3 regions of the Rhodopseudomonas sp. G2_2311 genome follow, and region 2 is predicted to be linked to each of the others. Evidence: riboswitches for the same ligand, from Rfam matches in the RefSeq annotation. Region 2 holds a riboswitch; each other region holds the start of a gene.
The links. Region 2 has a riboswitch for cobalamin ahead of VRZ08_RS11025 (TonB-dependent receptor). Riboswitches for the same ligand answer to the same signal wherever they lie in the genome.
Positions count from the first base shown of each region.

Region 1: it holds a riboswitch for cobalamin, as region 2 does, so the genes downstream of both, VRZ08_RS04570 (DUF1636 domain-containing protein) here and VRZ08_RS11025 (TonB-dependent receptor) in region 2, are expected to answer to the same signal.
Region 3: it holds a riboswitch for cobalamin, as region 2 does, so the genes downstream of both, VRZ08_RS05950 (ABC transporter substrate-binding protein) here and VRZ08_RS11025 (TonB-dependent receptor) in region 2, are expected to answer to the same signal.

Region 1 covers NZ_JAZDRK010000002.1:345,037-349,272, forward strand. Annotated here, with positions in the region: gene bluB (5,6-dimethylbenzimidazole synthase) at 1-117, opposite strand, end outside; gene cobT (nicotinate-nucleotide--dimethylbenzimidazole phosphoribosyltransferase) at 144-1,199, opposite strand; cobalamin riboswitch at 1,296-1,494, shown strand; gene VRZ08_RS04570 (DUF1636 domain-containing protein) at 1,601-2,032, shown strand; gene cobU (bifunctional adenosylcobinamide kinase/adenosylcobinamide-phosphate guanylyltransferase) at 2,029-2,559, shown strand; gene cobW (cobalamin biosynthesis protein CobW) at 2,563-3,567, shown strand; gene cobN (cobaltochelatase subunit CobN) at 3,701-4,236, shown strand, end outside.
Region 2 covers NZ_JAZDRK010000006.1:5,139-9,374, reverse strand. Annotated here, with positions in the region: gene VRZ08_RS11030 (PepSY domain-containing protein) at 1-76, opposite strand, end outside; gene VRZ08_RS11025 (TonB-dependent receptor) at 81-2,357, opposite strand; cobalamin riboswitch at 2,466-2,662, opposite strand; gene typA (translational GTPase TypA) at 3,090-4,236, shown strand, end outside.
Region 3 covers NZ_JAZDRK010000003.1:110,119-114,354, forward strand. Annotated here, with positions in the region: gene VRZ08_RS05940 (zinc-dependent alcohol dehydrogenase) at 1-776, opposite strand, end outside; gene VRZ08_RS05945 (hypothetical protein) at 950-1,273, shown strand; cobalamin riboswitch at 1,396-1,597, shown strand; gene VRZ08_RS05950 (ABC transporter substrate-binding protein) at 1,630-2,565, shown strand; gene cobA (uroporphyrinogen-III C-methyltransferase) at 2,598-3,347, opposite strand; gene VRZ08_RS05960 (cobyrinate a,c-diamide synthase) at 3,347-4,236, opposite strand, start outside.

The sequences.
Region 1 (4,236 bases), on a different contig from region 2:
CGTGAAGCGGCGGACGTCGCGGCGCCACGCGATCAGCTCGGCGAACTTCTCCCGAAACGCTTCGTCGAACACCGGCGGGTTGGCGTTGGCGGCTGCGATCTCGGCCGGATCGGTCATCGCCGCCATCTTGTTCAGCACCGTACTCACAGCTTGCCCGCCAGCACGTCGGCGAGATCGGCGACGTCCGTGAGCAGCCGCGAAGCGGCGCGCACCAGCGGCACGGCGAGGATCGCGCCGGTGCCTTCGCCGAGCCGCAGCCGCAGATCGAGCAGCGGCGCGGCATCCATCGCCTGCAGCGCGAGATCATGGCCGCGTTCGGCCGAGCGATGGGCGAATACGCAATAATCGCGGGCTTCCGGCGCCAGCCGCACCGCCACCAGCGCCGCGGCCGTGGCGATGAAGCCATCGACGATCACCGGCCGGCGCTGCGAGGCGGCGCCCAGCACCGCGCCCGCCATCATGGCAATCTCCAGCCCGCCGAACTCGGCCAGCACCTCCAGCGGTGCGGTGGCGGGGCTGCGCATCGCCGCCTTTTCGATCGCCGCCTTCTTCTTGGCCATGCCGTCAGCATCCTGGCCGGCGCCGATCCCGATGCTCTGATCGAGCGGCGCCGGGCCGAGGCGGTGCAGCAGCAGCGACGACGAAGCCGTGTTGCCGATCCCCATCTCACCCAGCGCGATCACGTCCGCGCCCGCGGCGATCTCGGCGCGTGCCAGTTCGGCGCCGCGATCGAGTGCCTGGCACGCCTCCGCGACGCTCATCGCCGGCTGACGCGCCGCGTTGGCGGTTCCCATCCGCACCTTGGCGTCGATCAGATCGGGATGCTTCGGCAACTCGGCGGCGACACCGGCGTCGATCACCCGGACGTCGACATGGTTGGCGGCTGCGAATGCGTTGGCGGTGGCCTTACCGGCCAGATAGGTCATCACCATCGCTACCGTCACGGCGGACGGATATTGCGACACGCCTTCTTCGGTCAGGCCATGGTCGCCGGCGAACACCATCAGCACCGCGTTGTCGAGTTGCGGCGGTTGCGGGTGCCGCATCATGGCGAGTTCGATCGCGAGGTCTTCGATCCGCCCGAGCGAGCCGAGCGGCTTGGCCTTGCCGTCCACCCGCGCCCGCAAGGTTGCTTTCAGCGACGGGTCGACCGGGGTGATCGACGGCGGCTGCCAGGTGACGAGGGTTTCGGTCGGCATCAGATGGTCCTTTGGTTCGGCAAGGCGCGCAACTGAGGCAAACGCGCAAGCCCGGTCAACACCACCTTCGCGTTGTTGACCCGCAACAGCGTCGCAGCTAGCGTGCCGGACGATGGTCCTTCCGCAAGGAAGGTGAAAAGGGAAGCCGGTGGGAGACGCGGTGCGTCTCGATCCCGGAGCTGCCCCCGCAACTGTAAGCGACGAGCCATCGCCGAGGCCACTGGGAATTCCTGGGAAGGCGGCGAATGGCGGCGACTCGCGAGCCAGGAGACCTGCCATCGCGTATTGTGCTTTGAAGGGTCGTCGGGGCGGGGTGCACCGGACGGAAGCAGTGCGGACGGCAAAGGCCTCTCCCGCGCGTTCCGACAAAGCTCGATAGCTGACGCGATGATTCGAGCCCGATGGATTCCGAGCCCCCTGCCGATGTGAGCGCCGACCCGCCGCGCATGCTGCCTGGCGCGCCGGTGATGGTCAGCGTCTGCACCACCTGCAAGACGATCGACGGCGTCGCCGTCGGTGCACCGATGCTGGAAGCCGTCCGCGCCGCGCTGGCCGGCGCCGGCGCGGTGCAGGTGCGCGCCGTGCAGTGCCTGTCCGCATGCAAGCGTGCCGCCACCGTCGCGGTGTCGAGCGAAGGCGGCTACACCTTCGTGTTCGGTGATCTCGATGGCGCCGGCGGCGCTGACGCGGTGGCGACGTTCGTGGCCTCCTATCAGGACAGTCACTACGGTTTGGTGCCGTGGCGGCAGCGACCTGAAGTCCTGCGCAAGGGCACCGTCGTCCGCCTGCCGCCGCCGCAATGGTCTCCCGACGATGGGCGGGCGCCGGCATGAGCGCGCTGATCTCCACCCTGGTGCTCGGCGGCGCGCGCTCCGGCAAATCGGTGTTCGGCGAACGGCTGGTCACAGGCAGCGGTCTCGCCAGGATCTATCTCGCGACTGCCACCGCCAGCGACGACGAAATGTCCGATCGCATCGCGCATCACCGCGCCCGCCGTGGTGACGGCTGGACCACGATAGAGGAGCCGCTCGGGCTGGTCGATGCGCTGACCCAGCACGCCGGCCGCGGCCGCGCCGTGCTGGTCGATTGCCTGACGCTGTGGCTGTTCAACCTGATGGAAGCCGGCCGCGATCCCGAGGTCGAGGCGAGGCGGCTGGCGCGCTATCTCGGCGTCGCCGCCGGTCCGATCGTGCTCGTCTCCAACGAAGTCGGCCTCGGCCTGGTGCCGGAAACACCGCTCGGCCGCGCCTTCCGCGACGCGCAAGGCCGCCTCAATCAGACTATCGCTGCCGCCGTGCCCCACGTCGCCTTCATCGCCGCCGGCCTGCCGCTGTGGCTGAAACGCCAATCAGGAGAGTAGTTCATGACCGCCCGCGTTCCCGTCACGGTGCTCACCGGCTTTCTCGGCGCCGGCAAGACCACGCTGCTGCGCGCGCTGCTCAATCAGTCGAGCGGCCGCCGCATCGCGGTGATCGTCAATGAATTCGGCGATGCCGGTTTCGACGGCTCGCTGGTCGAGGATTGCGGCGCGTCGGTGTGCGCGCCGGGCGACATCGTCGAACTCACCAACGGCTGCATCTGCTGCACGGTCGCCGACGATTTCATCCCGACGATGGAAAAGCTGCTGAACCGCGACACGCCGCTCGACGCGATCGTGATCGAAACCTCCGGGCTGGCGCTGCCGCAGCCGCTGCTGAAGGCGTTCGCCTGGCCCGCGGTGAAGACGCGCGCCACCGCCGACGGCGTCGTCACGGTGGTCGACGCGCTGGCGCTGAGCGAAGGCCGGGTGCCGCTCGACGACGATGCGGTGAAGGCGCAGCGCGACGCCACGCATGACGATCCGATCGAGGAAGTGTTCGAGGACCAACTCGCCTGCGCCGATCTGGTGGTGTTGTCGAAGAGCGATCTGGTCGCGCCCGACCAGCTTGCCGCGCTCGAAGCCAAGCTGGCGAGCCGGGTGCGGCCGAACGTCCGCATCGTCCGCTCGCATGGCACGCTGGCGCCGTCGGTGCTGATCGGGCTCGATGCCGAAGCCGAGAATGATCTTGCATCCCGCGCCGGCCATCATGCCGAAGGCGAGGAGCACGATCACGACGATTTCGACTCGCTGGTGATCACGCCGCAGCCGGCGGAGACGCTGGACGCCATGAAGGCGCGCGTCGGCGATGCGCTGGGGCTCGAGGGCGTGCTGCGCGTCAAGGGCCATGCTCGGGTCGCCGGCAAGCCGGCCCCGGTCGTGGTGCAGGCGGTCGGCTCGCGCATCGATCTCGCCTTCGCCCGTCCCGATGCCGAGCGTCCCGACCATCTGGTGGTAATCGGCCTCAAAGGCTTCGACGCCGACGCCGCCCGCCGCGCGCTGGCGGGGTAGTTCATATGCCTCTCCCCGTCATTGCGAGGAGCGAAGCGACGAAGCAATCCAGGGGCATCGGCCCCGAGTCTGGATTGCTTCGCTTCGCTCGCAATGACGTAGAGAGGGTGGTCGCACAGCAACGGTGCTCCAGATGCACCTGAAGCTCGACACCAGCGTCAGCATCGACGACGGCGATGTCGCGCGCGATCTTGGTCAGGCGACGGCCGATATCGTGGTGTTGTCGGCGGCCGACAGCGATCTTGCGGCGTTCGGTGCTGCGCGGGCCGGAATGCCGGACGACTATCCGACGCTCCAGCTCACCAATTTTCTGGCGCTCGGCCATCCGGCCTCGGTCGATCTTTATGTCGAGCGCACGCTGGCGAAAGCCAAGCTCGTCATCCTGCGGATGCTCGGTGGCGAGGCCTACTGGCCGCATGGCGTCGACAGCCTGCGGCGCGATGCGCTGGCGCGGGGCGCGCAGTTCGTCTGTATTCCGGGCGAGATGGAGTGGAATGCGGAGCTGGCTGCGCGTAGCACCGCCGATCTCGACGATGCTCACGCGCTGTGGCGCTATTGCAGCGAGGGCGGCGCCGAGAACATCCGCTTAGCGCTGCGCTACGCCGCCTGGATGATCCTGCGCGACGACTGCCCGCCGCCGCCGCGGCCGATGCCGGCCGCAGGGGTCTG
Region 2 (4,236 bases):
GCAGACACCCGGCAATGCCGAGCCAGCGGTGGCCGAGATACAGCCACCGCTTCGCGCGCCTGACGACGCTGGACATCGCCCTAGAACTTCACGTTGTAGGAGAGTTCAGCAGTGCGCGGCATGCCGAGGATCCACTGCGACGTGCCGCCGGAAGTCGCATAGACGGTGTCGAACAGATTATAGACCCGCAGTGCCAGCGTCTGCCGGGCGTCCGGCTTCCACATCAGCCCGGCATTGACGACGTTATAGGCCGGCCGCACCAGCGTATTGGCGTCGTCGGCCCAGGTGTCGCCGACGAGCTGGATGCCGGCATTGGCCGACCAGCCCGGCGCGAACGCCCAGGTCGCCCAGATGTTGCTGACGATCTGCGGCACGTTGTTGGGGACGTTGCCGGCGTAGTTCACCGCCCGGCCGCCGACCACCTGGGTGAAGTCGTCGTATTTGGCCCGCAGCCAGGCGACGTTGGCGTCGAGCCGGATGGTTTCGGTGACCTTGAGGCCGGCCGAGGCTTCGATGCCGCGCGACGATTGCTGGCCGATCTGCAGCGGATTGGTGTTGGCGGGGTTCTGAGGATCGCGCGCCAGCAGGTTGTTCTTGACGATGTGATACGCCGCCAGGGTCCATTCCGCGCGACCGCCGGCGAGCTGCTGCTTGATGCCGACCTCCACCTGCTTGCCGGTCGAGAGCGAGAAGTCGCGGTTAACGCCTGTCATGGTGATCAGGTTGGTGACCGGATCGACCGCGGTCGAATACTGACCGTAGATCGAGAGGTTCTCGATCGGATTGTACACCGCGCCGACCCGCCAGCTCGGCGCCGAGTAGGTCTTCTCGAAACTGTTCGAAGGCGAGAGGAAATCGGTGCGCTGCACCGTCGGATTGTCGGAGCGGATGCCGCCGATCAACGAAAGCTGGTCAGTCAGGCTGAGCCGGTTCTCGGCGAACACGCCATATTGCGTCGTCAGCGTATGGAAGCTCGGCCGCGTCGGGCTCACCGGCAGGAAAGTGCCTGGATCGAAATTGTACGTGGGCACCGAGGAAGTGCCGGCGTAAGGCGAGTTGTTGGTGTGGGTGAAGGCGATGCGGTTGACGTCGAAACCGGCGACGAATTCGTTGGCGAGGCCGAAGACATGGCCCTTGAAGGTGGTGTCGAAGCGGTTGCCGATCTGCTCCTGGTCGTGAAAGATCTCGATATAGGAGCTGCGGTTGATATTTCCGGTGGTCGGGCTGAACGCGTAGCTCTCGACGTCCTTCCAGTGCCGGTGCGTGCTGAGATAGTAGGTGACGTTCTTCACCGAGACGCCTTCGGCAACGTCCCACTCGGTCTTGAGCTGGGTCCAGTTGTCGCGATAGCGGATCGAGGCATCGCCGACATTGTAGTTCTGGAAGCGCAGCGACTCGTCGAGCCGGCCGTTCACCAAAGGCGTGCCGAAATAGCGCGACGGGCTGCGGTCGGCGTAGTCTTCGCTCAGCGTGAAGGCGAGATTGTCGGCGGCCTGCACCCGCACCGAGCCGGACACCGCGACGTTCGATGTCTTGTCACGGTCGACCCAGCCGTCCGACATGTTGCCGATCGCCGCCAGCCGATAGCTGACATTGGGATTGATCGGGCCGCCCGAGTCGACCGCGAGGCGCCGGGTCAGGTTGGTGTCGAGCGAGATCTCCGCCTCGTTGCGCGCCACATCGAGCGGCTTCTTGGAGATCACGTTGATGGCGCCGCCGATCGCGCCTTCGCCATACATCACCGAGGCCGGGCCGCGCAGCACTTCGATGCTCTGCGCCGTCCAAGTATCGAACGGGAACGTCATGGTGCCGGAGCCGACATACAGCCGGGTGCCGTCGTAGAGCGACATCACCGTGCCGTTGCCGGTGAAGCCGCGCGTGGTGAAGGCGAGGCCGCCATTTCCCGGACGCGGGCTCGCGGTGAACCCGGTGGCGTTCTGCGTCACCGCGTCGATCACGTTGTGCTGGCCGCGCTCGGCGATGGTTTCGGCGCGAATCACTTCGACGCTGGCCGGTGTTTGCAGCGGCGTCAGGCCGAGTCGGCTGCCGGTCGACGACGGGGTGCCGAGGTTGAAGGTGGGGGCGGTCGACGCGGTCGTCGTCGGCTGAGTGGGCGCGGGGGCCGGCGTTGCGACCGGACGCGCGGCAGCGCGGCGCTGGCGCGACGATCCGGCATTGGCCGTCGCGCGCGGCTTGGCGGCACGTACGGTCTGGCCCTCGACCACGATCGGGTCGAGACCGCGCGGATTGGCCGAGGCGGTTTGCGCAAGGCCGTCGACCGGCCAGAGCAGAGGGACGAGGGCGACAGAGGACAGCAGGCGACGATTGCGCCCGAGAGGCAGAACGGCGGGAGTCATTTTCTTGGCTCGCGGCTAACGTGGCACGTCACCGCGAAACAGGTCTGCCGCAGCCTTCTTGTGGGCTACGGTTCGACACGCACCAGGACACCCCGCCCGATGTGCTCGCGTGTGACCACGACTGACGGCAGGTCTCCTGGCTCGCGGGTCGTTGCCGTTCACCGCCTTCCCAGGACGAAAGCCCAGTGGCGTGTGGCGAATGGCTCGCCGCTTACAGTTGCGGGGGCAGCCGCGGAATAGAGCCCGAAGACCCGCACCGCGTTCCCTATTGATCCCTTTCGGGAACCGTCGCTGGTCACGGTATTGGACATACGGCAGCGGTGTCAACGAACCGAACGGAAAAAATCCAGTCAGTCCAAGGGGCAGCGGCTGCACTATGAAATTACCTATCGCAGCGACGATGAATGTAATGTTATAACATCACATCACTAGGTCAAGCAGTCTGAGGAACAATGCCGGAGGCGCTCCGGGGCACGTTCCGGCGGCCACCGCGCCGAAGCGGGTCTGTCCATCCGCAACCGTCATTGTTATTTCGCGATTTCTGCGTATATTGCGTCGCAACGCGTGCTGGTGCCCGGTCCTATTCGGCCGGGCCTGTTTTTTGCGATTTCAGATTGCGATTGCCCGGCGCGTTTCAGACATAGGCTGGCTTCGGCGCGCCCTTCGGCGCATCCCGCGGTGTGCCTATGATCTCGCTGATCAGGCAACGCCCGCAGGACCGACAGAAGAGCCATGACCCTCCGTAACATCGCCATTATCGCCCACGTCGACCACGGCAAGACTACTCTTGTCGACAAACTGCTGCAGCAGTCCGGCACCTATCGCGACAACCAGCGCCAGGTCGAACGGGCGATGGACTCCAACGATCTCGAACGCGAGCGTGGCATCACCATTCTGGCGAAGTGTACGTCGGTGGTCTGGGGCGACACCCACATCAACATCGTCGACACACCCGGCCACGCCGACTTCGGCGGCGAAGTCGAGCGCATCCTGTCGATGGTCGACGGCGTGATCGTGCTGGTCGACGCTGCCGAGGGCCCGATGCCGCAGACCAAGTTCGTGGTCGGCAAGGCGCTGAAGCTCGGCCTTAAGCCGATCGTGGCGATCAACAAGGTCGACCGCTCCGACGCCCGCGTTACCGAAGTGGTCAACGAGGTGTTCGACCTGTTCGCCGCACTCGACGCCACCGACGAGCAGCTCGACTTCCCGATCCTGTACGGCTCCGGCAAGAACGGCTGGATGTCGGACAAGCCGGACGGCGATCCGAGCGAAGGCATGAAGCCGCTGTTCGAGCTGGTGCTCAAGCACGTTCATCCGCCGGTGGTGGAAGAAGGTCCGTTCCGCCTGCTCGGCACCATCCTCGAAGCCAATCCCTATCTCGGCCGCATCATCACCGGCCGCATCGCTTCGGGTACGGTGAAGCCGAACCAGGCCGTCAAAGTGCTGTCGCGCGACGGCAAGCTGGTCGAGCAGGGCCGCATCAGCAAGATCCTCGCCTTCCGCGGCCTCGAGCGCGTGCCGCTCGATATCGCCGAAGCCGGTGACATCGTGGCGATCGCCGGCCTGACCAAGGGCACCGTCGCCGACACCTTCTGCGATCCGGCGGTCGATACCCCGATCCAGGCGCAGGCGATCGATCCGCCGACGGTGTCGATGTCGTTCATCGTCAACAACTCGCCGCTCGCCGGCACTGAAGGCGACAAGGTGACGAGCCGCCTGATCCGCGACCGCCTGCTCCGCGAGGCCGAGGGCAACGTCGCGCTGCGCGTCGTCGAATCCGCCGACAAGGACGCGATGGAAGTGTCGGGCCGCGGCGAATTGCAGCTCGCGATCCTGATCGAGAACATGCGCCGTGAAGGTTTCGAACTCAGCGTGTCGC
Region 3 (4,236 bases), on a different contig from region 2:
TCGATGCACGCGTCGGCACCGCGGCCGTTGGTGAGATCCTGGATCTTGTCGTAGACGTCATCGTCCATGAAGTTGATCACGATCGCGCCGGATTGCCGCGCCATCTCCATGCGCTCCGGCACCGTGTCGATCGCGATCACGCGTTCGGCGCCGAGCAGGAAGGCGCTCTTGATCGCCATCTGGCCGACCGGGCCGCAGCCCCACACCGCAACTGTCTCGCCGCCTTTGAGATTGCAGAAGTCCGCTGCCATGAAACCGGTCGGGAAGATATCGGACAGGAACAGAACCTGCTCGTCGGTCAGTCCATCGGGCACTTTGATCGGACCGACGTCGGCATACGGCACGCGCAGATACTCGGCCTGACCACCGGCATAGCCGCCGAGCATATGCGAGTAGCCGAACAGGCCAGCGGGCGAATGGCCCCACATCTTCTCAGCCGCTTTGGCGTTGGGATTCGATCGCTCGCAGCCTGAATAGAAGCCGCGCTGGCAGAAGAAGCATTCGCCGCAGGAAATGGTGAACGGGACCACCACCCGATCGCCGACCTTGAGCTTGGTATTCTCGGAACCGACCTCGACGACTTCACCCATGGTCTCGTGGCCGAGCACGTCACCGCTCTGCATCGACGGCATGATGCCGTCCATCAGGTGCAGGTCCGAACCGCAGATCGCGCAGGCCGTCACTTTGATGATCGCATCGCGGCCGTGTTCGATTTTCGGATCCGGCACGCTCTCGCAGCGGATGTCGTTCTTGCCGTGCCAGGTCAGAGCTTTCATCTGCAGTTCCTCGTCGTTGATGGCGAGGGGAAAAGCCGAACATGGTCGGTTGTTCCTGTTGCCCGGCTGGAACGCCGCGACCTGAAGACGCGACTGGTTAGTTAGGAACGGCGTCTCCGAAGCTCCGTTGACCTCTGCGCAACTCAGCAATCAGAACAATGACAGGAGCGACGATGATGGTGCGGAAGACGACGACAGCGATGGCCGTGCTCGCAGTGCTGGCGCTTGGCGCGAGCCAAGTGATGGCCCAAGGCGGTGGTGGCGGCGGTGGAGCCGGCGGCGGCGCGGGTGGTGGTGCCGGGGCCGGCGGTGCCGGCGCAGGAGCCGGTGGAGCAGGCGCGGGCGCCGGTGGCGCGGCTGGCGGCGGCGCGGGCGGTGGCGGCCCGTCGAACTCCGATCGTGGTGGTCAGGGCTCGGGCAGCGCGCACGGCGCGACCAATTCGACGACGCCGAGCTCGGACGGCCAGTCGGGCGCAACCACGCCGATGCGAAAGTAAGCGAACCGGCGGCGAGAAGCCGTGAAGTTCAAGCCGGGTGGTGCCTGACTGCACCTCCCGGCTTTTTGCTTGCCAGGTAGGCTGCGGAAGATGGTCGTCTTGCCGGGGGCTGGGCGACGTGCTTAACCCAGACGTGTACCGGTGCCTTTCGCTGAGAGAGGTGAAACGGGAATGCGGTGCGGGGCGATGCCCCAATGCCGCAGCTGCCCTCGCAACTGTGGGCGGATCGGAGCGTCCTCGAATGCCACTGGCCGAACTGGCCGGGAAGGCGGACGCGACGGATATCCGCGAGCCAGGAGACCGGCCGGTGCATGGTGTGCAACTCGTTCGGCGATGGGCCGGCGGAGGATGTCGTCTTGGACAGAACAATTGCGCCGCATTGCGGCGTCCGGCCCCCCGTCGCGTTGCGTGACCGGCGTGCGCCTCGCTGGCGTTCCCGCTTGTTGCTGGTGGTCGCCGCCGTTGGTTTGCTGGCCTCGCCAGCGTTCGCCGCCTCCAAGCGGATCGCCTCGATCAACATGTGCACCGATCAGTTGCTAATCGCCCTGGCTGATGCCGACCAGATCGCTGGCCTCGGACCGTATGCGCGTGATCCGAGGCTGTCGTGGCTCGCCAAGGAGGCTGAGCGATTTCCGAAGCTGTCCGGTGAGGCCGAGGATCTGTTGATGCTCGCGCCCGACGTGGTGCTGGCCGGCCGCTACGGCAAGCGTGCCACGCGCGAGTTGCTGCGCGCGCAGAACATTCCGGTCGAAGAGTTCGACGTGCCGCGGACGATCGACGAGGTGAAACTTCAGATCCGACGAGTCGGCGCGCTGGTCGGCCATCCTGAACGCTCGGAGGCGATGATCGCGTCGGTCGATCAGGCCGCGGAGCGGGCACGACGCACCGCCTCGCGGTGGCAGGGCCGGGTGCTGGCGTTGTCGCGGCGCGGCTGGGTGACCGGCGGCGATAGTCTGCTCAGCTCGCTGCTGCAGACCGCTGGCCTGTCGAATGCGGCGTCCGACCTTGGTTTCGCCTATGGCGGCTTCGCCTCGCTCGAAGCGATCGTCGCATCGCGGCCGGACCTTTTACTCGTATCCGAAGAGCAGCCGGTGGCTGAAGATCAGGGCAAGGCTCTGCTGCTGCATCCCGCGATCCAGCAGGCCTATCCGGCTAGCCGACGGATCGTTGTTCCAGATCAGCTCACGGTCTGCGGCGGCGCGATGCTGCCGGTTGCGCTCGATCGACTATCCGACGCGATCGAGCAGATCAGCCAGCGCCGAGGCGTTGCGGCGGCCGCGCCGCGGCAGTGAACGCGTCGTCGTCGCCGGCCGCGTGCTGGCGATCAGCTCTCCTCCAGCGCTGCGCCGTACAAAATCATGCAGGGGCCGGCCGGCCGGTCGGCGGTGAGGCGCGCGGCGATCTCGCTGACGCTGCCCCGTTGCACGTTGGTCGCATCGGAGCCGAGGCTTTCGACCATCACGGCCGGCGTCGCTGCGTCCAGGCCGCGGGCGATCAGTTGCGCCGCGAGGGCCGGGAAGGTGGCCTTGCCCATATAGACGCAGGTCGTTGCGGTGGCGTCGGCCAGCGCTGCGAGGTCGAGATCGCGCGGTAGGCGGCCGTCGACATCATGGCCGGTGACGAACTGCACCCGGCGCGCGACGCCGCGCTTGGTCAGCGATGCGCCGATCGTGGCGGCAGCAGCGGTCGCCGTGGTGATGCCGGGCACGATCTCGACCGCGATACCGGCCTCGCGCGCGGCCCGCAGCTCCTCGTCGGCGCGGGCAAACAGTGTCGGATCGCCGGCCTTCAGCCGCACCACATGCTTGCCATGCAGCGCGTAGCTGATCGCGAGCCGGCTGACTTCATCCTGGCGCGGCGAGGGATGGCCGGCGCGCTTGCCGACCGCGACCATCTCGGCGTTGGGATCGAGATACGCCATGAAGTCTTCGCCGGCGAGGTCGTCGTACAGCACCACGTCTGCGGCCTGCAGGCGCTTGATCGCGCGCAGTGTCAGCAGGTCGGCATCGCCCGGGCCGGCGCCGACCAGCGTGATGCGGCCGGGTGCAGCGGCGCTTTCGAAAGAGTTGGACATCAGGCGATCGCCCCCTCGGCGACATCGATCAGATGGAAGAAGGTGCCGGTGACGTGGCCGCGGCGGCTGCCGGTCTCATCAGTGAGTCGGCCGGCGGGATCGCGGATTTCGGCGAGCGGCTCGTCCGCCACGGCGACGACGCGCGCGTAGTGATATTCATGGCCGCGCAGAACGGTGCCCGCCGCATGGCCGGCGGCTGCGGCCTGCAAGGTCGCGAGCCGGTAGCCGAGATGCAGCTTGCGGCTGGCGAAGTCGGTTTCGAGGCCGAGCAGTCCGGCCATCGCATGGCGCGTGCCGTCGGCATCGATCAGGCCGGCACCGAGCGTCATGTAGCCGCCGCACTCGCCGTGCACCGGGCGGGTTTCCGCGAATGCGCCGAGCGCCGCCTTGAATCGCGTCGCCGCCGCAAGTCGCCCGGCGTGTAGCTCGGGATAGCCGCCCGGCAGCCATGCGGTGTCGCAGGATGGATCGGGGCCTTCATCATTCAACGGCGAAAACGGCACGATCTCGGCGCCGGCCGCGCGCCAGCCGGCGGTGAGGTGCGGATAGATGAACGAGAACGCATCGTCATGCGCCAGCGCGATACGCTGGCCGGGCGGCGGCAGCGGACGTATCGTCGATGCGATCGGACGCGCCGGCTGCGCAGCGCGGATCAGCGCGTCGAGGTCGATACCACGCATGGCGCTGTCGGCGAGTTGCTGCAGGCGGGTGTCGAGCCTCGCGGTCTCGCGCGCCTGCACCAGGCCGAGATGGCGATTCTTCAGCGTGAGATCGCGTTGCCGCTCGAAGCTGCCCAGCACCGGAATGTCGTGCGCGGCGAAACCATCGCGGACCAGCGCTTCATGGCGCGGGCTGGCGACGTTGTTGAGGATGACGCCGGCGATGCGGA